DNA from 4 places in the Fictibacillus sp. Mic-4 genome. Region 2 is predicted to be linked to each of the others. Evidence: riboswitches for the same ligand, from Rfam matches in the RefSeq annotation. Region 2 holds a riboswitch; each other region holds the start of a gene.

Region 1 (6,111 bases), on a different contig from region 2:
AAATTGCGGACCATTCGGAAAATAAATGGTTTGATAAAATTGCGCTACAGGAAGCGATTGAAGCGCTGGATGAGCGGGAAAAGCTCATTGTTTATTTGCGCTATTATAAAGATCAAACACAATCAGAGGTGGCACAGCGGCTTGGCATATCACAAGTTCAAGTGTCGCGTCTTGAAAAAAAGATATTGCTCTATATGAAAAACCAGATGGAAACATAGTTTCCATCTGGTTTTTCTATATTCAATCAAACGTAAGCTGAATAATTCAAATCGAGAAAAGCATACTAAACATATAGCTTGAGGGCGAAAGTAGGTAGTATAGATATGGAAAATTTAACGGTTTATATCCGAATGAGACAGCGCGTCCAGGTTGTTCCAAACCAGAAGGTCACACTTAGCGAAATCGCTCAAATTGTCGCTCCCGGCGAAATACATAAAAAAGTAAAGGCGTTAATCATTCACCACGTAAAACCGGAAGACAAGCATCTCATTGTCATCGATGTCATCAAAGTAATTCAACATATTCATAATGTCTATGAGTCGATCGATGTGCAAACGGTTGGACCGGCGCAAACGATATTAGAAATCCAATATGAAAAAAAGAAGCTTGCCCCCGTCTATTTCCTTCTTGTCTGGCTGCTTCTGTTTTTCGGTTCATCACTTGCAATTATGAATTTTCATGAAGATGTCAGTATGGGGATTGTCCATAAAAAAATTTATTACATGATAACAGGGGAACAAAATAACCGCCCCCTTTTATTGCAAATCCCTTATTCGTTTGGACTTGGCATTGGGATGATTCTCTTTTTCAACCATTTATTTAAAAAACGATTTAATGAAGAACCAAGCCCGCTCGAAGTAGAAATGTTTAATTATCAACAAGATTTGGATCAATATGTCATCGTACATGAAAACAAGGAGACGGAAAAGAAATTGCATGATACTTAATATCCTTATTACCATATTTATCGGCTTTGCCGGAGGGATTGCGGTGGGATCGGGATTTGTCGCCTTTTTAACTGTTCTAGGAATTGTCCCCCGGCTTATGCAATTGAGTAAAACGTATTCACGTATTCGCAGTTATGAAGCGAGTGTTACGTTAGGCGCTATTATTGGCGGCTGGATGAATTTGCGTCATTTGACGTTTTCCATGTCCCCGCTCTTGCTTATTCCAATCGGCTTGTTTTTTGGCGTTTTTATTGGAATGCTGGCCGCTGCTTTGACGGAAGTGCTCAATGTTTTGCCTATTTTGGCTAAAAGGATTGGATTTGAAGAGAAACTGATTATTATTTTAATGGCCATCGTATTCGGAAAAGTATTTGGATCACTTTTTCATTGGGTCTATTATGTAAACCATTAAATAGGGAGGCACCATGAAGAAGAAGCGCGTTATTTTCATAACCGATGGCGATCTTTATGCGTTAAAGGCCGCGGAACTCGTTGCAAAGAAGATAGGAGGACGATGCATATCAGCATCAATGGGCAATCCGACCAGAATTACGGGGGGAGAATTGATCCGTTTTATTCAAGAGACTCCGTATGACCCTGTGCTTGTCTTATTTGATGATTGTGGACAAAAAGGGGAGGGGCCAGGCGAGCGAGCGATGCGTGACATTTGCCGCCACCCACAAATAGAAGTTCTCGGTGCGGTCGCCGTGGCTTCGAAAACCCATTATGCCGAATGGACAAAGGTAGATTTCAGTATCGATCGTTATGGTAATTTAACCGAATACGGAATTGATAAAAGCGGTTTGCCCGATTTAGAAATGGGAAGAATTAACGGAGACACCGTATATATTCTCGATGAATTAGATTTGCCTATTGTCATCGGTGTTGGCGATATAGGTAAAATGGCCGGGTATGATTCAGTAGAAAAAGGAGCACCGATCACGACCCAGGCAATCCAAATGATATTAGAAAGGAGTGGCGTAAGTGGCACAAAAGAAAGCAAAAATACCAATCAGCAAGAAAATTGAAGAAAATGAAGAACTGTTGAAAAAACGGCTCGGAATAGGGGAAACCTTTGATGTCGGCGTTCGCAAATTGCTTTTGCTGAAAACAAAAGTGCAGCTCTATTATTGCAACGGGCTTTGCGATACGACTTATATCATTCAAATTATGAGGGAATTTATGCTAATGAACAACCAGCATAAAAGTCCCCATAGTGTAAAAGAGGTCATACATAATCATATTACTCATGAACAAGTAGAACTGACGGATAATATGGATGAAGCGGTTGATCGATTGCTCTCCGGATTAATCCTTATTTTTGTAGATGGCGAGGATGAAGTATTTATTGTTGATGTCCGTAGTTACCCTGGTAGGAATCCGGAAGAACCGGATACAGAAAAAGTTGTCAGGGGGTCAAGGGACGGGTACACCGAAAATATTATCATCAATACAGCATTAACGAGAAGAAGGCTAAGAGATGAAAGGCTTCGAAATGAAATTGTACAGGTTGGGGAACGGTCAAAAACGGATATTTGTATTTCCTATTTAAAAGATGTTGCAGATCCCGGATTAATAAAATTGATTAAAAAAGAAATAAGCACAATTAGCATCGACGGTATTCCAATGGCGGACAAGACGATTGAAGAATATCTTGTCAAGCAAGGATTCAATCCATTTCCAATGGCCCGTTATACTGAACGTCCCGACGTTGCCGTTCAGCACCTTTTAGAAGGGCACGTGCTTGTGATGGTTGATACGTCCCCAAGCGTTTTAATCACCCCGACGACTTATTTTCACCATGTTCAGCACGCGGAGGAGTTCCGTCAAACTCCGCTGACCGGGGCATTTGAAAGATGGTTTCGTTTTATCGGCATCCTTGCTGCCATCATGCTTGTTCCACTCTGGTATTTATATGTGCAGGATCCGCATTTGCTTCCAAAAGGCCTGGAATTTATCGGTCCAAACAAACACGGCCATTTGCCGATCTTTCTTCAGTTATTATTAGCTGAAGTCGGAATTCATTTATTGCGGCTTGCGGCCATCCATACTCCAAATGCCCTTGCTACTTCCATGGGATTAGTTGCGGCAGTGCTCATTGGACAAATCGCCATCAGTGTCGGAGTTTTCGTTCCTGAAGTCATTTTATACAGTTCTGTTTCAGCCATCGGAACGTTTGTCACTCCAAGTGTGGAATTAGGATTGGCGAATGATCTTTTTCGGATATTGCTGCTTTTACTTGTCGCGATTTTCCACGTTCCGGGCTATGTTATTGGCTTGACGCTGTTTATTATTTTTATTGCGAATATGAAAAATTTAAATACACCGTATTTATGGCCGTTTATGCCATTTAACGCGAAGGCGCTGCTTACAATTATTATGCGGGTGGCCGTACCGATGACAAAAATGAGGCCAAGTATTTTACATCCGCAAAATCCGAAAAGAACATCAAATTAAGCCTTGCACAATTAGGGGAATGTATGTTAAAGTTTTTCATAATAATTAAATATGCCTCATTCTTCGCAATGGGGTAGAGGCGCAAAGCGAATGAGTACGATTATGAAGTGAATGGACACGATGAAGTAATCGGAAAGGTCAATTTGCCGAAGTGTAAAATGGGTCCATGCCATTTTATGCTGGGTCGTTGTCAAATAGGCAACGGACTGTCACTACAAATTACGTAGTGGAGAGCTATTCCGACAATGAGGGTACGGGTTCAAGACAGTTAATGTACCTTTTTTGGCATTAGCTGTCTTTTCATTTTTCGTCGGATTGAATCTCTATATTTTCGGAGAGGAGATTGGTCAATGTTTTTACATGGAACAAGTTTGATTAATGAAAAAGGGCATTTAACGATTGGGTCAGTAGATACAATTGAATTGGCAAAAAAATACGGTACGCCTTTATATATATATGATGTTGCGCTAATAAGACAGAGGGCAAGAGCGTTTAAAGAAGCTTTCCAGGTTCATGGCGTTACAGCGCAAGTGGCGTATGCAAGCAAAGCGTTTTCTTGCATTGCGATGGTTCAACTAATGGAAGAAGAAGGGCTTAGCCTTGACGTTGTATCCGGTGGAGAACTTTATACAGCGATCCATGCGGGATTCCCGACGGAAAAAATCCATTTTCATGGCAACAATAAAAGTTATGCAGAATTGGAGTTTGCGTTAAAAGAGAATATCGGCTGTTTTGTTGTCGATAATTTTCACGAACTATCGATGCTCCATGAGCTTTGTGAAAGATATGATAAGAAGACGCAAATTTTGCTCAGAGTGACCCCGGGCATTGAAGCACATACCCATGAATATATTTTAACTGGACAGGAAGATTCGAAATTTGGCTTTGATTTGCAAAATGGACAGGCAGAAGAAGCGATGCTATATGCTCTAAAACACTCAAAACGCCTTCATCTGGCAGGAATTCATTGCCATATTGGCTCGCAAATCTTTGAAACGACAGGATTTGTTTTAGCGATTGAAAAATTATTTGACTATTTGGCCCGCTGGCATAGTCAGCACTCTTACTTTCCGGAAGTGCTTAATTTAGGTGGCGGATTCGGCATACGATATACGTCTGAAGACCAACCGCTTGAGCCGCGTGTGTATATCGATGCGATGGTTCAAGAAGTGAAAAAGCATACAAAAAAATTAGGGGCAGAATGTCCGGAAATATGGATCGAACCAGGAAGATCGCTTGTCGGGGACGCCGGAACGACAATTTATTCCATCGGTTCGCAAAAGGACATTCCGGAAGTCCGCCATTACGTCTCAGTCGATGGAGGAATGAGCGACAATATTCGTCCGGCGTTATATCAGGCTCGTTATGAAGCTATGGTTGCAAATAAAGCGTTTGCCCCATACACGAAGACCGTCTCAATCGCTGGAAAGTGCTGTGAATCAGGTGATATGCTCATTTGGGATTTGAAATTGCCTGAAGTGGAAGCAAATGATATTTTAGCTGTTTTTTGCACGGGCGCATACGGTTATTCGATGGCCAACAATTACAATCGACTGCCAAGACCGGCTGTTGTTTTTGTAGAAAACGGAGAAGAACAGATCGTCGTCAAACGAGAAACATATGAAAACATTATCCAGCAAGATGTTCCTTTAAGAAAAGGTGCGCTTGTTTAAAGTTAAAAAAGAGACAATAGATGTTGTCTCTTTTTTGCCTTTGGCTATTTTATGGTATGATAGAGAAGATCTATTACAAAGGAGAGATGTAATTATGGCTAAAAAAGGATACATACTAATGCTTGATGGAGATAAAATCGAATTCGAATTATTTCCTAACGAAGCACCGGGGACGGTCGCCAATTTTGAGAAATTAGCAAATGAAGGATTCTACAATGGTCTTACTTTCCACCGCGTGATTCCGGGCTTTGTAAGTCAAGGTGGTTGCCCTCACGGAACAGGAACTGGCGGACCGGGTTATACAATTAAATGCGAAACAGAAGGAAATCCGCACAAACATGTTCCAGGCGCTCTTTCTATGGCTCATGCAGGAAAAGATACCGGGGGAAGCCAATTTTTCATCGTTCATGAAGCTCAACCTCATTTAAACGGCGTTCATACCGTTTTTGGCCAGGTGACTTCAGGAATGGACACGGTGCTAAACATGAGAAACGGCGATACAATGGAGAAAGTCGTCGTATTTGATGAGTAAAAGTGAGAAGAGGATACCCTGAAATCAGGATATCCTCTTTTTTAGGGTATTCTCCTGTCTGCTTTTTGTTTTTTCTGCTTTAGCCTTTCTTCAATCACATCTGTACGGTCTCTTAGCTTATGTTTATGGATAATGTATTTATTATTGAAATCACTTTCAGAGCCCCATCGAAGTCCGGTTTGTTGAAGTATTCTTTCACATTCTTTTCGTAAACCAAGATCTAAAAGGGGTAAATTCATGTCGGAATATACCTCGTCGTTTTCAATTTCGATGTCCCTTTTCGTTAGCAATTCCATTAAGGCCTCGTAATGTAAGCCATAACGGGAGAGCTCTTCCTTTTGATTGGAAAGAATACGAATAGCGCTCTTTATCATGCGAAGAGCACCGGTTTTGTTTCCGCGGCGCTGATGATAAAGAGAGACCGCAATTTGAATAAGGCCGACCCAAACGCTATTTTGTGCACCTTCGTTTTTCCAATGTTCTTCAAGTACTTCATGGCATT
Region 2 (6,111 bases):
AGAAGACGGATCAATTGAACCAGTTTTTCGCAATGGGAATTGGGCTTTCTGATTTAAAAAAAGATAGAGCAAAATGATGGGGGAATCCTTTTAAACCGGAAGATGTAGCGAAACTTTTATATGCTGAACGAGAAAATTATTGATACAAGAAAAGTCATGCAATGATTATAATTCCGTGAAATAGCATACAGTCTTTAAAAAACGAGGGTGTTATTCAGCCTATAATTTGCTGAATGGCACCCTCGAGTTTTGTTTTTAAAACATCCATATCGCATTTTGAAGAAGCATCAAGGGGTTAAATGGAGAATAGGAATGATAAAAAGAAAGTAAAAGACAACCTCGGACAAAGAAGCAGTCGTTATTTAACTTAAAGGGGGTGGCAATTAAAATTGAGGAAATGGCATGAAATGGTATTTGATAAACAAAGGATGTTTCGGATTCGGATTTAGAATTTTTAATTAAATAGGAGGACGACTGTTTGGGTTTTAATGTAGCGATAGTAGGAGTTGGCGGAGTAGGTCAAGTTTGCGCATCAGAAGTAATCAAAAAACGTTATTTATCCAGGCTGGTTCTTGCGGATATTTCTACAATTGAGGCAGAAATCTTTGCAAATTCATTAAGGAAAAACACTTCAGCAGCGATTTCGGTTTATCAAGTAGATGCCAGCAGCAAAGAAAGTGTTGCCTCTATTTTGAATGGCATCGACGTACTGCTTCATGCAGGGATTCCGAAATTTAATTATACGGTAATGCAGGCGTGTATCGATACAAAAACCCATTATATTGATATGGCTTCCGATAGCCCGGACGACCTACTATCTCAACTGGATTGGGGTGATAAATTTAAAAAAGCGGGAATTTTAGGCATTATGGGGTTAGGCTGTGACCCTGGATTTTCAAATATTGCGGCAAGATATGCAGCGGATCAACTGGATACAGTTAAATCCATTACGATTCTTGATGGAGATAATTCTAAAGTGGACTATGAAGGCTTTTGCACCTATTTTAGCCCACAAACGGCCATTCAGGAATGTCTGGCAAGACCAAATTATTGGACCGCAAAAGATGGAATGAAATATTATCCGACACCATTTGCGAATAAGGATGAGTTTGAATTTCCAGACCCAATTGGCTGGTTAGATTGCTATGTGGTAGAACATGAGGAACCTACAACCCTTGGTCAGTCAATCGGGAAAGGATGTGAATATGTAGAGTTCCGGTATGCGCTTCACCCGGATTTTGTAAACACCCTTAAAGTTTTACGTTTTTTAGGGCTTGATAGTGATGAACCCATTCAAGTAGGAGGGGTGAACGTAATTCCGCGTGATGTTGTCGTAACAACAATGCCGAAACCTGCTGAACTTGCCGGAAAAATCCATGGCTATTCATGCGTTGGTGCGAATGTGAAAGGGGCGAAAAATGGTGAAAACGTTGAATTATTTGTCTATACAATCGCGAATCACGATGTAATCTTTGAAAAGGCGGGCTTTCAAGCAACAGTCTGGCAAACCGGCGTTCCACCCGTTGTTGCTGTTGACATGATGGCTGAAGGACTTTTAAATGAAACTGGATGCATTCCACCCGAGAAGATTGCCCCCGTTCCTTTTCTTAAGCGCTTAAAGGCAAGAGGCATGGAATGGTATGTGATAAAGAAAACGAGTCCAATTTTGATGGCTTGAAAATAAAAATGAAATAACACCACCCGTGATCATGATAACGGGTGGTGTTCTCTGCGCTTGACCCTGTCAATTGGGCATTAACGGGCTTTCGATTTAAAATTCACATTGATCAAGTGGAACGACTTTAGTTTTTTTAACGAATTTATATCCAAGCCAAACGATAATGAATAGCGGCAATCCGATATAGGAAACAAGTACACTGTACCAATCAATTGAACCACCCATAAAGGCGGAATAGTTTTGACCTAAAATGACAACGAGACAAAGCGCAAAAGCGAATAATGGACCGAACGGGAACCACTTTGCTTTATATGGCAATGCATTTATATCGAGTCCCCGGGCGACATACGCTTTCCGGAATCTGTAATGGCTGATCGCAATCCCGAGCCAGGCGATAAATCCAGACATGCCGGAAGCGTTTAACAACCATGTATAAACAACCCCGTCGCCAAATAACGATGCTAAAAATGCCACGCAACCTACGAGTGAAGTAACGATCAATGCATTGACCGGAACACCGCGGTTGTTTAATTTAGCAAGAAACTTGGGCGCTTTTCCTTCCCGGGCCAAATCCCAGAGCATCCGGGTTGAAGCATACATCCCGGAGTTTCCCGCAGATAAAACCGCCGTTAAAATAACCGCATTCATAACAGAAGCAGCGAAAGCAATTCCCGCTTTATCAAACACGAGCGTAAAGGGGCTTACTGTTACATCGCTGTTGGCGAGGTTGCCATTTGTATAAGGGATTAATAAGCTAATAACGAAAATGGCCAATACATAAAACAACAAAATACGCCAGAACACTTGACGAACAGCCCGCGGGATATTTTGACGGGGGTCGTCACTTTCACCGGCAGCTACGCCAAGCAGCTCCGTTCCTTGGAATGAAAATCCTGCCGCCATAAATATGCCGAGAGTTGCCATGAATCCACCGTGAAACGGCGCATCTCCTACGGTGAAGTTTTTAAACCCGATCGCATCTCCGTTCATAATTCCAAAAATCATAAGGAAACCAACGATTAAAAAGACGATCACAGTAATTACTTTTATGATCGAAAACCAATATTCCGCTTCTCCAAACCCTTTAACGGATAAAAAGTTTAATAAAAACATAATAACTAAAAAGAGACCGCTCCAGAGAAGAGAGGGGCTATGCGGAAACCAGAACTTCATGATCATCGTAACAGCCGATAATTCAGCAGCTATGGTAATTGCCCAGTTATACCAATAATTCCACCCTAATGCAAACCCGAGAGAAGGATCGACAAATTTTGTTGCATATGTGCTGAAAGAACCGGCAACCGGCATGTATGCTGCCATTTCCGCAAGGCTTGTCATTAAGAAATAAACCATAATTCCTATCGCAATATACGCGAGAAGAGCTCCTCCAGGACCGGCCGAGTGAATCGCGCCTCCGCTTGCGAGGAATAACCCCGTACCAATCGTCCCCCCGAGTGAAATCATTGTTAAATGCCGTGACTTCAAATTCCGTTTTAATTCTGTTTTTTCGCTGGCAGTTGGATGATCTGCCAGATTTCTTGCTGCGCTTTGCATAAAATAACACTCCTCTTTCGTTTATTTGGAAGGAGTGGGAAATAAAAAAACCGCCGAAAGGAATCGACGGTTGTCTAATCTACCCGAATCATGCACCTTCCGTAAGATAGCGCACCACGTTTGATTGGATTACAAACGCGGCAGTTCTGTTCCTATTCGGAAACAGCCCCAGCTTAAGCCCCCAGAGATGGACTTAAACTTCGGCAGCTTTTCCTTTCAGATGGAGTCATTGACGTTCTCTGCATCTCGTCCCTCTTACTCATAAAAGCCGCGACCTCTACCTCATCGGATTGATGAGGATTTTAATCTGTATTCATTTAATAAGACATTTTTATTATAAATGATTCGACATGATCAGACAATAGTTTTCTAAAGAATACTTCTTGTATGGAATTAACAATGTTTTACATTGTTTTCATTGTGAATTAATAAACATGCGATAGCATAAAGTAAGCAAAATGAAGGGAGAACGAAAAATGAAAGTGAGTCCAAAAAGAATAAAAAGTACAATTTTTTCATTAACTTTTGCTTCCGCCATTGCTTCTATATCTATTCCTTCATCTTTAAATCCTTCAATAACTCTGGCGAAAATGAATGAAGCACCCACAACACGGCATATTAAAGAGCTCCCCCTCGGAAAATCCGGACTCCCGGAAAAGCGAGTAATTAAACAGCTCACTGAAGGTGTTACGTTCATTTCCATTGAAAGAGGCAAGAAATCGAACAACGAATATTATACGGTGGACATTGGCTTTTTCAATAAAAAAACGGATGCGGCTATGATGATTGAAGACTTAAAAAACAAAGGGTATGACACTTATTTACATACGATTAAAAATGATTCAACCAACGATGTGAAACATCACAAATTAGGCTATTTAGTTCGAGTCGGCAAGTTCCCGGCGGAAAAGGAAGCTAACAATTTAAATAAAAAATTAAAGTCTGACGGCTTTTTAAATGCAAAAGTTACATACACTGGATTTGATAGTCCAAGGACAACCGGCCTGTGGTCCATTCATGTAATAGAGATTGATCGCCACCGATTTAAAGGCACTATTTCAACTTCTCTGGCAATGGACAAGGTTGAAGGAAAAGAAACCGTTTCAAGTATGGCGAAGCGAACACAATCGATAGCGGCGACCAACGGCGGCTATTTTGTGATGGATGCCAAAGACGGGACTCCAGGCGACCTGGCGGGAATTTCAGTCCATAAAGGACAACTTGTAAGCGAAGCCGTTAACTCCCGCACAAGCTTTATTTTACCGAATGCTAAGAATAACGCATCAATTTCAAAAGTGTCTACTCATTTGAGCATTCAATCATCAGATGGAGCGAAAAGAGAACTGGACGGGATGAACAGGCAACCTGGATTTATTCGAAGCTGCGGGGGCGTTGGCGGCGATCTTCCGACACAGCTTCCCATGCATGATTTTACTTGTAAGGATGACAGTGAACTCATCGAGTTCGATCCGATATTTGGGAGGAGTACACCAGAGGGCAAAGGTGTTGAAGCCGTATTGAATGCTGAAGGAAATGTCGTTGAGGTCAGAGAACAACGAGGGGGGCCGATCCCGTTCAATGGGTCTGTAATAGCAGGAACGAATGAAGCGGCCCTATGGTTGAAAAAACATGCCAAACGAGGAATGAGGCTAACTACTAAACACTACCTTTATGTTGATGGCAAACCATATGCCGCAGGAAAAGGAGCAAACATTGTCAATGGCGGGCCCCGTTTGTTGAAAAATGGGGAAATTTTTGTTAATGCGGAACAGGAAGGCTTTCATGCCAATGAAGAATTTTTCTACCATTTCGGGATCACACGTCACCCACGGACGATGGCCGGTATCAAAGCAAATGGAAATATATTGTTAGTCACTGTTGATGGAAGGAATCCGGAGCGAAGTGTAGGGACCAGTTTTAAAGAAAGTGCAAAAATAATGAAAGCATTAGGAGCTAAAGAGGCATTAAATTTGGACGGTGGAGGATCAACCGCTATGGCAGTTGGCGGAAAGCTCATTTCTCATCCGTCAGATGCCGCGGGTGAACGGCCGGTCGGTGATTCGATTACGATATTGCCTAAATAAATATTCTATTCATTTATCCCATTGAGTAACTTTACCCAATGGGATTTTTTATTTAAATAAGCTATTAAAGTAGCATTTTTAATGGTACGATAAAAAAGAAAATTCAATTATTTCCAATATTAAAGAGGTGTTGATGATGAATCCATTATTGCCGAAAATATTTCAACTTGAGGAAACAACGATCAACAATATTCAAGAAGCGTTTCAGAATGGAAATTTAACATCAAAAGAATTGGTCTGCATGTATATGGAACGGATATCCCTTTATGATGGGCAAGGTCCAGGCCTTAACACGATTCTTGAGTTGAATCCAGATAGCATACATATCGCCGAAGCGTTGGATGAAGAAAGAAAACGAAAGGGGGCGAGAAGCCCGCTTCACGGGATACCCGTTCTTATTAAAGACAATATCGATACGAATGATAAAATGCATACAAGTGCCGGGTCTCTCGCCTTAAAAAATGCCTATGCTGCACGAGATGCATTCATTGTAAAAAAGCTTCGTGAAGCAGGTGCGGTCATTCTTGGAAAAACAAACATGACGGAATGGGCGAACTTTATGACCGAAAATATGACGAACGGATACAGTTCGCGTGGAGGCCAGGTGCTGAATCCGTATGGCCCGGGAACTTTCGATGTGAGCGGTTCAAGTTCCGGTTCTGGAGCAGCCATTGCAGCTAATCTTGCGACGGTAGCAGTCGGAACAGAAACGTCAGGATCTATTTTATGCCCGTCATACGCAAACAATATTGTCGGCATTAAGCCAACAGTCGGCTTGCTTTCAAGAGCGGGGAT
Region 3 (6,111 bases), on a different contig from region 2:
CTTTAGAAGCGAGTTTCTTTTGCATCTCGGGAATGAGAGGCGCGGCAATTGATGGAATACAGCCTATTACCGGTACTCCACTTAGTTTTTGGATCATGTTTATGTTATCTTCTTGCATAAAACCTGGCTCTTCGGGCATCTGGTTAAAAATTAGCCCCACAATCGGAATTCCTTTAGACTTTGCATAAGCAATGGTCAACAATGTATGATTAATCGTTCCAAGCTCCGGATGAGTGACGATCAATAACGGCAACCGTAAATCGCAGATCAGGTCGGCAGTCATATAGACACCCTTTCGATCTTCAGCAAGTGGAACGACAAGACCCCCCGCTCCTTCAACGAATACAAAATCATTTTCCTTTTGCAGTTGATGGAACTGTTCGATTATCCGTTTGCGGTCGATCTCAATTTTTGAACGATTTGCCGCTAAGTGCGGCGAAACGGCATCTTTTAAGCAATATGTACATAATTCTTCCTGGGAATACGGCAATGCCGCCAACTGTTTATAAAATTGAACGTCTTCGGCAATAAGCTTCCCGGCGTGTTCGATTCCACCGCTTTGTATCGGTTTAAAAGGAACGGCTTTCATCCCTTCTTTTTGAATTAAAGCCGTTAAATAGGCCGTAACAACTGTTTTTCCAACGCCTGTGTCAACTCCCGTGATAAAAAGAGCGTTAGTCATTCCGTAGGCTCCTTTCTAGTATATTCTTAAACTATCGTAAAGAAAAAAAGGACTATTGTCAACTTATAAAACAATAAGGTTAACAATAGGTACAATAAAAAGTCCGGTGGTCACCGGACTTTATTTGTGAGCTACAGGCTCTCTCGCATCTAATTCAAAAACGTCGTGTAATGTTTCAATTGCTTTAATCATGAATTCCTGGTCAACAATTGTCGATACTTTAATTTCAGAAGTGCTTACCATCTTAATCATAATGCCTTGATCAGCCAATGATTTAAACATTTTTGCGGCGACTCCAGGATTGGAAATCATGCCTGATCCAACAATCGACACTTTAGCAAGCTGATCCTCGTGAACAATCGATTCAAAACCAAGCCTGTGACGATTAGTTTCCAAAACGGAAATCGTATTGTCCAATACATTTGAATCGATCGAAAATGAAATATTCATCGATTCATTCTCGTTCACATTTTGAATAATGATATCAACATTAATCCCGTTTTCCGCAAGCATTGTGAACAAATGTGAAAGAGTTGTTAACTCGTTCGGCAAGCCTTCCACCGTTACTTTTGTCACATTTCCTTCAAATGCAAGACCTCTTACGACCAATTGATTTTCCACCGTACATTCCTCCTCAACAATCGTTCCGCTTTCCATCGATAAACTTGAACGTACTTCCAGTTTTACACCATAATTTTTCGCAAATTCCACCGCTCTTGGATGCAATACCCCTGCACCTAGATTAGCCATTTCAAGCATTTCATCATATGAGATCGATTCCAGTTTTCTCGCCCCGTCAATGACTCTTGGGTCTGTTGTAAACACCCCTGTTACATCAGTAAATATATCGCATTTCTCGGCTTTCAATGCAGCAGCTAATGCGACAGCCGTCGTATCCGATCCGCCTCTTCCAAGTGTCGTTATTTCATCCGGTCCCGAAACAACTCCCTGAAAGCCGGCAACGATGACAATTTTACCTTCCTCCAATAAACGGCAAATTCGATCCGTATGAATGTTACGTATTCGCGCATTTCCAAAAACTTTCTCTGTTTCAATACCTGCCTGCCATCCTGTTAATGATACTGCTTCATACCCTTTTTCTTGAAGCGCCATCGAAAGAAGGGCAATCGTTACTTGCTCACCCGTTGATAAGAGCATATCCATTTCTCTTTGCGAAGGCTTTTGTGAAATTTCCCCCGCCAAACGAACGAGTGTATCCGTCGTTTTGCCCATTGCTGAAACGACAACGACAACACTGTGACCTTCTTCTACTGTTTGAATGACGCGATTGGCAACATTTTGAATGCGTTCTACACTGCCTACACTTGTTCCTCCAAACTTTTGCACCATTACTGCCATTACTTTCATCCTCTCTTCCCGCTCTTACTTTCCGTATTTTTTACCAATCGATCTCTTTAGAGAAAACAAAAAGCAACAATAAGGAAAAAACCTTATTGTTGCTTGAATATGCAACAGTAAGCCAGTTTTGTTTCCCCTCATGTGAGATAGTTCTCCATACACCCTTTGGGTAAGGATGCATGACAGCCCTGCACTTATTCAGATACAGGTCCAGCCTGATGAACGAAGGAGTTTCATCAAACTTCGGCAAAAATCCCCTTTCCCCCACTATCATAAGAGCTCCTTACTCTTCAAATGGGATACTGTTGGTTTTTGCTCCTCTACCATCACTTCAATTGAAGCATGGCACATATATTAAATTGGTTATAGTTTAGCAAACTTATATCCAAATTTCAATTCATTTTATGAATCTTTTTTTAACGCCTCATAAATTGTTTTTGCTATCGGCCCCGGTATTCCCGCAGCCTGAATCTCTTCTATGCTCGCTTCTTTCATTTTTTTAATCGAGCCGAAGTGTTTCAATAATGCTTTTTTACGCTTTTCGCCAACCCCGGGAATATTGTCAAGACTTGAAGAAAACATTCCCTTTGCTCGAACCTGGCGATGGAATGATATCGCAAAACGGTGAACTTCGTCCTGAATGCGCTGCAATAAATAAAATTCCTGGCTATTCCGGGGCAATGGAATAAATTTCAGGGGATCGCCCATCCACAATTGCGAGGTGCGGTGTTTATCGTCTTTGGCCAACCCTGCTACCGGAATGAACAAGTTCAGCTCATTTTCAAGAACATCTTGCGCTGCTGCGATTTGCCCTTTCCCTCCGTCGATAATGATTAAATCAGGTAATGGGCCATTTTCTTTTAACATTCTTGAATACCGTCTTCGAATGACCTCACGCATGGATGCATAGTCATCCGGACCTTCAACCGTTTTAATTTTGTATTTCCGGTATTCTCTTTTATTTGGTTTCCCATCCGTAAAGACGATCATTGCCGATACAGGGTTCGTTCCGTGAATGTTTGAATTATCAAAGGCCTCGATCCGATATGGCGGAGCGATGTTCATCTGTTTTCCAAGGTTTTGGATCGCACGAATTGTTCGGTCTTCATCCCTTTCAATAAGGGCAAATTTTTCCTCTAAAGCAAGTTTTGCATTTTTTGTCGCCAACTCGACAAGTTCTTTTTTTTGGCCTCTTTTTGGTTGAATCACCTTTATACCAAGCAATTCTTTTACTAATTCGCCATCAATTTCAGCCGGCAACAAAATTTCTTTTGGTAGCGGATAATTTTTTTGTAAATAAAATTGACCAATAAAGGTAACAACATCTTCATCGGCTTCCCCGTAAAATGGAAAAAGTGAAACATCACGTGCGATCAGTTTTCCCTGACGGATAAAAAATACTTGTACACACATCCAGCCTTTATCAAATGTATATCCAAATACATCACGGTCAATGAGATCAGCCGTCATCATCTTTTGTTTTTCCATAACAGCTTCAATGTGATGAATTTGATCCCTTAATTCTTTTGCACGCTCAAAGTTTAATTGTTCGGATGCAGCAAGCATTTTTTCCGTCAGCTCTTCTTTCACTTCCTTATACCCGCCGCCAAGAAATTTACTAATTCCTTCCACCATTTGCGCGTTTTCTTCCTTGCTTACTTCATTCACGCAAGGAGCTAAGCATTGCCCAATATGGTAATAGAGACAAACACGATCAGGGATGGTGTTGCATTTCCGCAGCGGAAAAAGCCGGTCGAGCAGTTTTTTCGTTTCTTGAGCCGCCCCGGCATTGACAAACGGCCCAAAATATTTCCCGCCGTCTTTTTTCACTTTGCGCGTATACAAAAGGCGGGGATGTTTTTCCGCGGTAATTTTTAAATAAGGATAGCTTTTATCGTCTTTGAGCATAACATTGTATTTCGGGTCATGCTTCTTGATTAAGTTCATTTCTAACAGAAGGGCTTCAATTTCCGAAGAGGTTACAATGTATTCAAAATCTTTAATTTCACTTACAAGCCGTTGTGTCTTCCCGTCGTGAGTTCCAGTAAAGTAGGAGCGGACACGATTTTTCAATACTTTTGCCTTGCCGACATAAATGATTTGGCCAAATTGATCTTTCATCAAGTAACAGCCCGGTTGTGCCGGCAAAATAGCGAGCTTTTCTTTAATCGTATTCACGCTACGCCCTCCTTTCTTCTTTCTTCTCTACCCTCCATCATAGCACGAAACACCCGTTCTTGCAGTTATGGAAAACAGAAAGAGGCGATTATCCCATAAGATGATCGCCAAACTTTACTGAATACCTCAACTAAAAATTGATCTTTAAATTGATAGATTTTTTTGGCTAAAATGCACTAACTCATCATAACCAAATAAGTGCAAAGTATTGTATTAGAATAAAATGATAGGCATTGTTTCCATGTTCGAACCATACAGCTGCTGGAAGAGGAACGGCCTCAATTTGAAATCATATTTAAACAACCTGTTACGGCAATCGGATTGTATGGAATCAAAAGAAAAGTCAAAACGCTTTATGTAACCGTAGATGAAAAAGAAGCTTTTTATGAAGATTTAGCCGCACGAATAAAAAAGTGCCCGGCATAACCGGACACTTTTTTATTTTTATTTATGTTGGTTCAAGAGTTCAACCAATTTCTCTTTTGGTTGGAAACCAACAACTTGATCGACTTTTTCTCCGTCTTTAAAAACGATTAAAGTCGGGATGCTCATAACGCCAAATTTGCTTGCTGTATCTTGATTTTCATCAACATCTAATTTCACAATTTTAACATCTGGCATTTCATTTGCAAGTTCTTCTAATACAGGTGCAATCATTTTGCAAGGTCCGCACCATGGTGCCCAGAAATCAGCAAGAACTAGTCCTTCGTTTGTTTCTGTATTGAATGTTTGATCAGTTACGTTTACAATTGCCATTTGTAAAATCCTCCTTAAAAATAGCTTTGCGGTCAATAAAATATATGTAATTTAAAGCCGCATAATCTTGCATTAGCCAAAGTATACCATCATTTTTCTTGTACTTCTATTTCTTTGCTCAACATTATCGTACCCAGATTGCGGCTTTTAAAAACTTCGATTCAAATGATCGGCACAATTAAACAACTTGCATTCCCATGTTTTATCATTCAACGTTACAATGCTGACCGATGTATTGTGAAGAGGTTCGTCACTTACCCCTTGTTCAATTAAAACATTTAATAGTTTTTTTATAAACGCGCCATGACTGACAACGATAATTTTTTCACCCGGATATTGTTCTGCCACCTCACAAACGAATTCCATCCCTCTTTTTAAAACTTCCTCATCTTTTTCGATACCGTGATCGAGCTCCCGCCAATTGGCTCCCCACTTTGCTTCACGTTCCTGATGGTTCGTTCCTTCCAACCGGCCATAACTAATTTCACGAAGCCGACCGTCGGTACTAAACGGAATGTGCAATGTATTTGCTATCGTTTCACCTGTTTCTCTTGCCCGTGATAAATCGCTCGAAATGACCTTATCCCAATGTTCATTTTTAAAACGGTTGGCGAGTTTTAGTGCCTGTTCTTTTCCTTCGCTATTCAGCGGTATGTCAAGCGTTCCCTGCGCCCGTTGTTCCTTATTCCAGTCTGTCACACCATGTCGTACAAATGCGATCATCGTCATCCCTATTACCACCTCTTTTTCATCATCTTATACGATAATGATGAATTAGAAAAACAATTGGCTCAATCGGTTAGATTGAGCCAGTGTCATTTAGGATTTAACTAATACTTTCTTGAATTCCTCTGTAAGCAACGGAACAACTTCGAACAAATCTCCGACAATTCCATAGTCCGCAACCTGGAAAATGCTCGCTTCAGGATCTTTATTAATCGCTACAATCACTTTTGAATTGGACATGCCGGCAAGATGCTGAATCGCGCCTGAAATACCGCAAGCAATATAAAGATCCGGTGTAACAACTTTTCCAGTTTGACCGATTTGTAACGAATAGTCGCAATAATTGGCATCGCACGCTCCGCGCGAAGCACCCACTGCCGCACCTAAAACATCAGCTAATTCCTGCAGCG
Region 4 (6,111 bases), on a different contig from region 2:
AGCGAATGATGTGAATTACGGATTACAGGCGGGCATTTTTACAAATAACATCGAGAAGGCATTCCGTGCGATTAAACAGATGGATGTCGGCGGGATTATGGTCAACGACTCTAGCGACTACCGAATTGACAGCATGCCATTTGGAGGCGTGAAAGGGTCTGGACTTGGAAGGGAAGGAATCAAATTTGCGATCCAGGAAATGACGGAGCCGAAAGTGGTTTGCTTCAAATTATGAACGATTAACAATGAGCAATGAACTGCAAGAGGGTGATTACAAATAATAAAATGAGGAGGAACCTTCATTGGAATCATTGAAAAAAGAAGATATCACCATTGTTAATACAAAACTTGCAAAACAATCCGTCATTGCTACTTCGCTCGGCAACGCTATGGAATGGTTCGACTTCGGGCTCTATTCTTATTTAGCGGTTACTATTGGAAAAGTTTTCTTCCCGGAAATCGACCCTTCCGACCAATTGATTTATGCATTAGCGACTTTTGCTATTGCTTTTATCTCACGCCCGATTGGCGGTCTTGTTTTTGGCATGCTGGGAGATCGTTTCGGGCGCAAAAAAGTCCTGTCTCTTACGTTAATTATGATGGCTCTTGCGACATTAAGCATCGGTCTTATTCCGAGTTACGCATCCATTGGAACGGTCGCGCCAGTCTTGTTGATGATGGCAAGGCTGATCCAGGGATTTTCAACAGGAGGGGAATATGCGGGAGCCATGACATTTATCGCAGAATCAACGCCGGATAAAAAACGAGGCTTTATGTCGAGCGGTTTAGAGGTGGGCTCGCTCATTGGCTTTTGCGCAGGCGCTTCGCTGGTCACTTTGATGACATTCCTTCTTGGCTCTGAAAGGATGGTTGATTGGGGTTGGCGGATTCCATTTCTAATTGCTGGCCCTTTAGGGTTTATAGGGCTGTATTTTCGGTCCCGGCTAGAAGAAACCCCTGCTTTTAAAGCGATGGTCAAAGCCGAAGAAGAAGAAAAACATCGTGCTTCTCTTAAAGAAATTGTTACCGACCATTGGAAACCGTTGTTAATTTGCGTAGGAATCGTCCTCTTTTATAATACAGTGAACTATATGCTGCTTACTTATATGCCAGCTTACTTAACACAGGAACTTCATTTTGGAGAAACAAAAGGATTAATGTTGCTCATTATCGTGATGGTGATCACAATGCCGATTATCCTTGCATTCGGCTATTGGAGCGACCGCATTGGGCGTAATCGCATTATTAAGGGAGCTTTAATTGGCATTGTTCTCCTTAGCATCCCAATCTTTATGATGATCGGTAACGGCAATAGCTTTATTGTTTTTTGCGGGGTGCTTCTCCTTAGCGGTTTGCTCGCTGCTTTCCAGGGGACGCTTCCAGCGACGCTACCTTCATTATTTTTTACGAAAGTGCGCTACGGATCACTTGCTATTACGTACAATGTCTCAACCTCTTTATTTGGAGGGACGACGCCTCTTATTATCGCCTGGCTCGTCAGCATTACGAAGAATCGCATGTTCCCCGCTTTTTACTTGATGGCTGTTTGTCTTTTCGGACTCATCATTGTCTCCTGTTTTGTCAAAGAAACAGCGGGCAAATCATTGCGCGGATGCCAGCCGATCGTTGAGGATCCGGATGAAGTAAAAGAAGTTTTGAAAAATCCGGCTCGAGCCCTCTGGTGGAAAGAAGAAGACCATGAAGCAAACATGGTGGCAGCGGATGAGAGAAGTCACGGGATCAAGCCTAAAAAGGGGAAGATATACGGATAAGACGAATGGCCGAATTAATAGCGATCCGTAGTGGATAAAGAGCGCTTTTTCTTACGAAGAATAGATCGCTTCCGCTGGCCCTTATGCCGTAAAAAACAGAGGATGTCCAAAAGTTCTGCTTTTAGGACATCCTCTTTGCATGAATGTTCAGATTGACAGCGATATTTGCTGTTTTTTGTTCAATTATGGCTCAAATTCGAGCAGATCTTGTCTATACTTCGGGGGATCACCCGTTTATTTTCCGAGCCGCATCATTCATTTTCCAAACTGCAGAATTTATTTTCCGAATTACAGATTTTATTTTCTATACCGCAAATTTTATTTTCCAAATTTATTTTCTAAACAGTAAAATTTATTGTCCAAACCAGCTGGATGATTGTCCGAAGACAGTTCAGGCAGCTTGTTCAGCGTACAGGCTCTAAATTGATTTGCTCGAGTACGTTTCGTAGCGCCATTTTTTCTTCTTCGTTTAAAGGTACGAGTGGTAAGCGGACGTCTCCAACATTTACTCCTCTTTCATTTAAAGCGAATTTCACCGGCGATGGGCTTGGCGCGGCAAATAATGCTTTCATAATTGGAAGAAGGCTGCGGTGTTTGGAAGCAGCATCCTGCACGTCACCGCTTCTAAAGCGATTGATCATATCTTGCATTTCATTGCCAATGATGTGTGACGCCACCGAAACGACGCCTGCTCCACCAATCGAAAGCACCGGCAAGGTTAATCCATCATCGCCACTGTACAATGTGAAATCATCTGGCGTTTTTTCAATCATCTGCGCCATGGCATCCAGGTCGCCGCTCGCTTCTTTGATTGCGACAATATTGTCGATTTCAGAAAGGCGGATGACCGTTTCTACCGACATATTGACAACACTTCGACCCGGGATGTTATAAAGCATGACAGGCAATGGCGTTGATTCGGCAATCGCTTTAAAGTGCTGATATAATCCTTCTTGAGACGGTTTATTATAGTATGGGGCAACGAGCATAATGCCGTCTGCTCCCGCTTCTTCCGCTTTCTTTGTTAAGCTGATGGAAGCTTTCGTATTATTTGATCCAGTGCCGGCAATGACCGGAACCTTTCCGCCAGCCGCTTCTACTGTAACTTTAAATAACTCAACTTTCTCTTCCAGCGTCAATGTAGGAGACTCCCCGGTTGTCCCGGCCACAACTAATCCATCAGAACCATTATCAATTAAATGATGAACTAAAGTCCTCACGGCGTTAAAATCCACTTCACCATTTTGATCAAATGGAGTGACCATCGCTGTTAAAACTTGGCCAAAATTCATAGTTTCACACCCTTATATAGTTTTTTATAAGCTTGAGGGATCAGGGCCATCTATTTGCAAACGCAAAAAAGCAACAACGAGGGATTCGCTGTTGCAATAGGAACAAAATTGGTCCATTCGTCACCATGCATGAGATAGCCCTCCATATAGTTTCCTATATGACAGTTCTGTATTTATTCAATAGCAGAACCAGCTTCAAGAAAATGAGATTCTTTTCCGCTTCGGCAAATTCCCCTTTCCACAATCGTCATTGGCTCTCATTCTCCTCGTATTGTGTACTAATGGTCTTTGCTCCTCTATCCTCACTTCAATCGTATTGAAGAAAAGAAATGATTCAATTTGTTTTACTATAACAAGAGATTCCTTATCTTGCAAGGATAAATTAACAATCAGTCCGCTAGCGAATGCTTGAAAGCATAAATGACTGCCTGTGTCCGGTCTTGAACATTCAGCTTGCTTAAAATGTTACTGACATGGACTTTCACAGTCTTTAATGCGATAAAAAGATCATCTGCAATTTCCTGGTTCGTTTTTCCTTCGGCCATGAGAAGCAAAACTTCCATTTCACGTTTTGTCAGTTCCTCATGGGGCAATCGCCGCTCTTTTTGCCGCATTTTCGTCATCATTTTGCCGGTCACTTCCGGCTCCAATACAGATTGGCCATGGTAAGTAGAGCGGATCGCTCTGGCGATTTCGCTCGCTTTCGATGTTTTCAGCATATAGCTCATCGCACCTGCCTCAATCGCAGGATACACCTTTTCATCATCTAAAAAGCTGGTGACTATGATGATTTTTGCATCCGGCCATTGTTCGATAATTTGCTTCGTTGCTTCAATGCCGTCCATCTCCTCCATGACTAAATCCATCAAAATAATATCCGGACGCAAGCTTAAAGCGAGTTCGACCGCCGTTTTTCCATTGTCGGCTTCGCCGATGACTTCAATGTCCGGCTGAGCGGATAAATAGGAAGAGACGCCAATCCTCACCATCTCGTGATCATCGACAAATAACACTTTAATCATTGTCCTCCTCCTTTATCATTGGGACTTTGACCTCCAGGCGGGTCCCTTTATTAACAACGCTGATGATTTTTAGTGTTCCACCAATTTCCGCGGCGCGTTCATGCATGTTTTGCAACCCATAAGACCCCGTTTTTGTTTGTTCTACATTAAAGCCGATGCCGTCATCGGAGATGCGCATAATGACAAATTGATCGCGCTTGATTAGAAGAACGTCCAATGAAGTCGCTTTCGCATGTCGTAATGTGTTGGAGACGGATTCCTGAAGAATGCGGAATAAATGGTCTTCAATCCCTTTGTCAAGCGCCATTTTTTCAACCTTCCATTGAATGTTCATCGGGACTTTTTGCTGCAGCTCAATTAAAAGCTCCTGAATGCCTTCTTGAAGCGATTTTCCTTTTAACGCAACGGGGCGAAGATGAAGGAGCAGGGCCCGCATTTCCAGCTGTGATTGTTGAATCATTTCTTCCACTAATTTAAGCTGCTTCGTCTCACGGTCATCCGAGAGCGGTCTTGATTCAGTAATCGTGGACATAAGCATGGAAGCCGCAAAGAGCTGCTGGCTGACGGAATCATGCAGTTCCCTTGCCAGGCGGTTGCGCTCCTCAGAAACAATTTCTTGTATCCGTTTTTCAAGAACCTCCGCTTTTTCGTTCGCCATTTTTTGAGAGACCTTAGTTTGCTCGGCAAGATGCTTCTTTATCTTTTCAATTTGAGAAAATAGTGAATCGAATTCCTCAAGCTTTGCCTCTCGGTCAAATTCTGATTGCTTCCCTTGTTCCAACTCACTCAAAGAGTCTTCAACGAAACGTAACTGTCTTTGCCAAAAATATCCGGAAACAAGACCGAATAGAAGTCCGATAAGGATGCTCAGCACAGGTACAAAAATGGCAAACGGGAGGTTCCATAGCCTGCGGTCCCATAGCCCTGTCCAATCTGATAATGGATAAGCGATGAAAAACGTAACGACAAGCGCGAGAAACACAATCAATGAAAAAAGAATTCCGGTTAAAATTTGCCGCTGCATAATGCTCATATTCGCTTCACCTCTAAATTCCCAGTGATCATAGAGGTGATGATCTTGATTTTCTGCACCGAGTCGCCATAGCCCGGCGTTTGTACGTGGAGCGTTTCGTTAAACAATCTCGGTTCGCGATAGTCAAAAACCGCCATTGATCCTGCAATGATGGAATGGTGAACGGAAACTTCCACATCATACGGAACGAGAATTTGGACGTTGCCGACAAGATTTCGGATCGAAATGACGCATTCTGATTTAGGGAGAATCGTATTGCTTAAATCGATGACTGTATCGCCAATGCCGGTTTGAATGTTAATGTCATTCCAGTCGTATACATGATCTGTTGTCTTTTGCTTTCCAAAAAGAACATTTTTTAATACGATCGGCCGCCTGCAAACTGCGTCCTTTCCCTGGCTGTCCTCTTGTTCTTGCAGAATGGGCCTTATATAATCGGGCTGTTTTTTAGATTGGGCAAAATGGATAATGACATAAAGGAGAATGGCTAATACGAAAAATTTAAAGGCGACCATATTGACGACCGTAATGACGCCAGTGATGACGCCAAACCAAAAAAAGAGTTTGCCCCACGTTTTCGATAGCCGCTTTTTCCCAATGTAGATAAACGCCATAGAAAATAACAAAGAAAAGATGAGACCCCAGCCGAAAAGGATAATCTCAATAAAAATCAATATGATGCCAATAAGAAAAACCCAGCTGAAAAAATCGGATTTTATTCTGTTCAACACGGGGTTCACCTTCTTTCTTTTACGAATAAAAAAGTATAGCTGCTTACTCGGGGCATAAGGACAACAGCAATAAGGACTCGCGTTTTTAAAAAGCCGCTGGATGCGTTATGTATGGTATGGCAGCAGAAAAAGGCGCAGAAACCTACGCCTTATTAGTCTACCACGAATTTGTTAAGAATTAGAATTTGTATCGCTTGATTTTAATTCTTTTTCTAATTGGGCGATCCGGGCATCAATCGTATTCCGATGGTACGACGTATT

Evidence for each region. A riboswitch is a leader RNA that binds a small molecule or an ion and turns the genes downstream of it on or off. The one in region 2 is predicted to bind lysine.
Region 1: it holds a riboswitch for lysine, as region 2 does, so the genes downstream of both, lysA (diaminopimelate decarboxylase) here and WD019_RS20315 (amino acid permease) in region 2, are expected to answer to the same signal.
Region 3: it holds a riboswitch for lysine, as region 2 does, so the genes downstream of both, WD019_RS04440 (aspartate kinase) here and WD019_RS20315 (amino acid permease) in region 2, are expected to answer to the same signal.
Region 4: it holds a riboswitch for lysine, as region 2 does, so the genes downstream of both, dapA (4-hydroxy-tetrahydrodipicolinate synthase) here and WD019_RS20315 (amino acid permease) in region 2, are expected to answer to the same signal.

Annotation. Positions count from the first base shown of each region.
Region 1 is NZ_JBBHZM010000005.1:2,884-8,994, reverse strand. It holds gene sigF (RNA polymerase sporulation sigma factor SigF) at 1-218, shown strand, start outside; gene WD019_RS05695 (stage V sporulation protein AA) at 324-947, shown strand; gene WD019_RS05690 (stage V sporulation protein AB) at 937-1,359, shown strand; gene WD019_RS05685 (stage V sporulation protein AE) at 1,373-1,975, shown strand; gene WD019_RS05680 (spore germination protein) at 1,932-3,404, shown strand; lysine riboswitch at 3,471-3,649, shown strand; gene lysA (diaminopimelate decarboxylase) at 3,755-5,077, shown strand; gene WD019_RS05670 (peptidylprolyl isomerase) at 5,172-5,609, shown strand; gene WD019_RS05665 (DUF309 domain-containing protein) at 5,651-6,111, opposite strand, start outside.
Region 2 is NZ_JBBHZM010000057.1:871-6,981, reverse strand. It holds gene WD019_RS20325 (aminopeptidase) at 1-52, shown strand, start outside; gene WD019_RS20320 (saccharopine dehydrogenase family protein) at 479-1,678, shown strand; gene WD019_RS20315 (amino acid permease) at 1,772-3,232, opposite strand; lysine riboswitch at 3,332-3,520, opposite strand; gene WD019_RS20310 (phosphodiester glycosidase family protein) at 3,709-5,316, shown strand; gene WD019_RS20305 (amidase) at 5,450-6,111, shown strand, end outside.
Region 3 is NZ_JBBHZM010000003.1:134,349-140,459, reverse strand. It holds gene bioD (dethiobiotin synthase) at 1-682, opposite strand, end outside; gene WD019_RS04440 (aspartate kinase) at 803-2,041, opposite strand; lysine riboswitch at 2,181-2,372, opposite strand; gene uvrC (excinuclease ABC subunit UvrC) at 2,444-4,219, opposite strand; gene trxA (thioredoxin) at 4,664-4,975, opposite strand; gene WD019_RS04425 (histidine phosphatase family protein) at 5,123-5,704, opposite strand; gene WD019_RS04420 (electron transfer flavoprotein subunit alpha/FixB family protein) at 5,795-6,111, opposite strand, start outside.
Region 4 is NZ_JBBHZM010000046.1:9,964-16,074, forward strand. It holds gene WD019_RS19325 (aldehyde dehydrogenase family protein) at 1-235, shown strand, start outside; gene WD019_RS19330 (MFS transporter) at 303-1,772, shown strand; gene dapA (4-hydroxy-tetrahydrodipicolinate synthase) at 2,177-3,064, opposite strand; lysine riboswitch at 3,192-3,371, opposite strand; gene WD019_RS19340 (response regulator transcription factor) at 3,454-4,086, opposite strand; gene WD019_RS19345 (sensor histidine kinase) at 4,079-5,119, opposite strand; gene liaF (cell wall-active antibiotics response protein LiaF) at 5,116-5,850, opposite strand; gene WD019_RS19355 (PspA/IM30 family protein) at 6,022-6,111, opposite strand, start outside.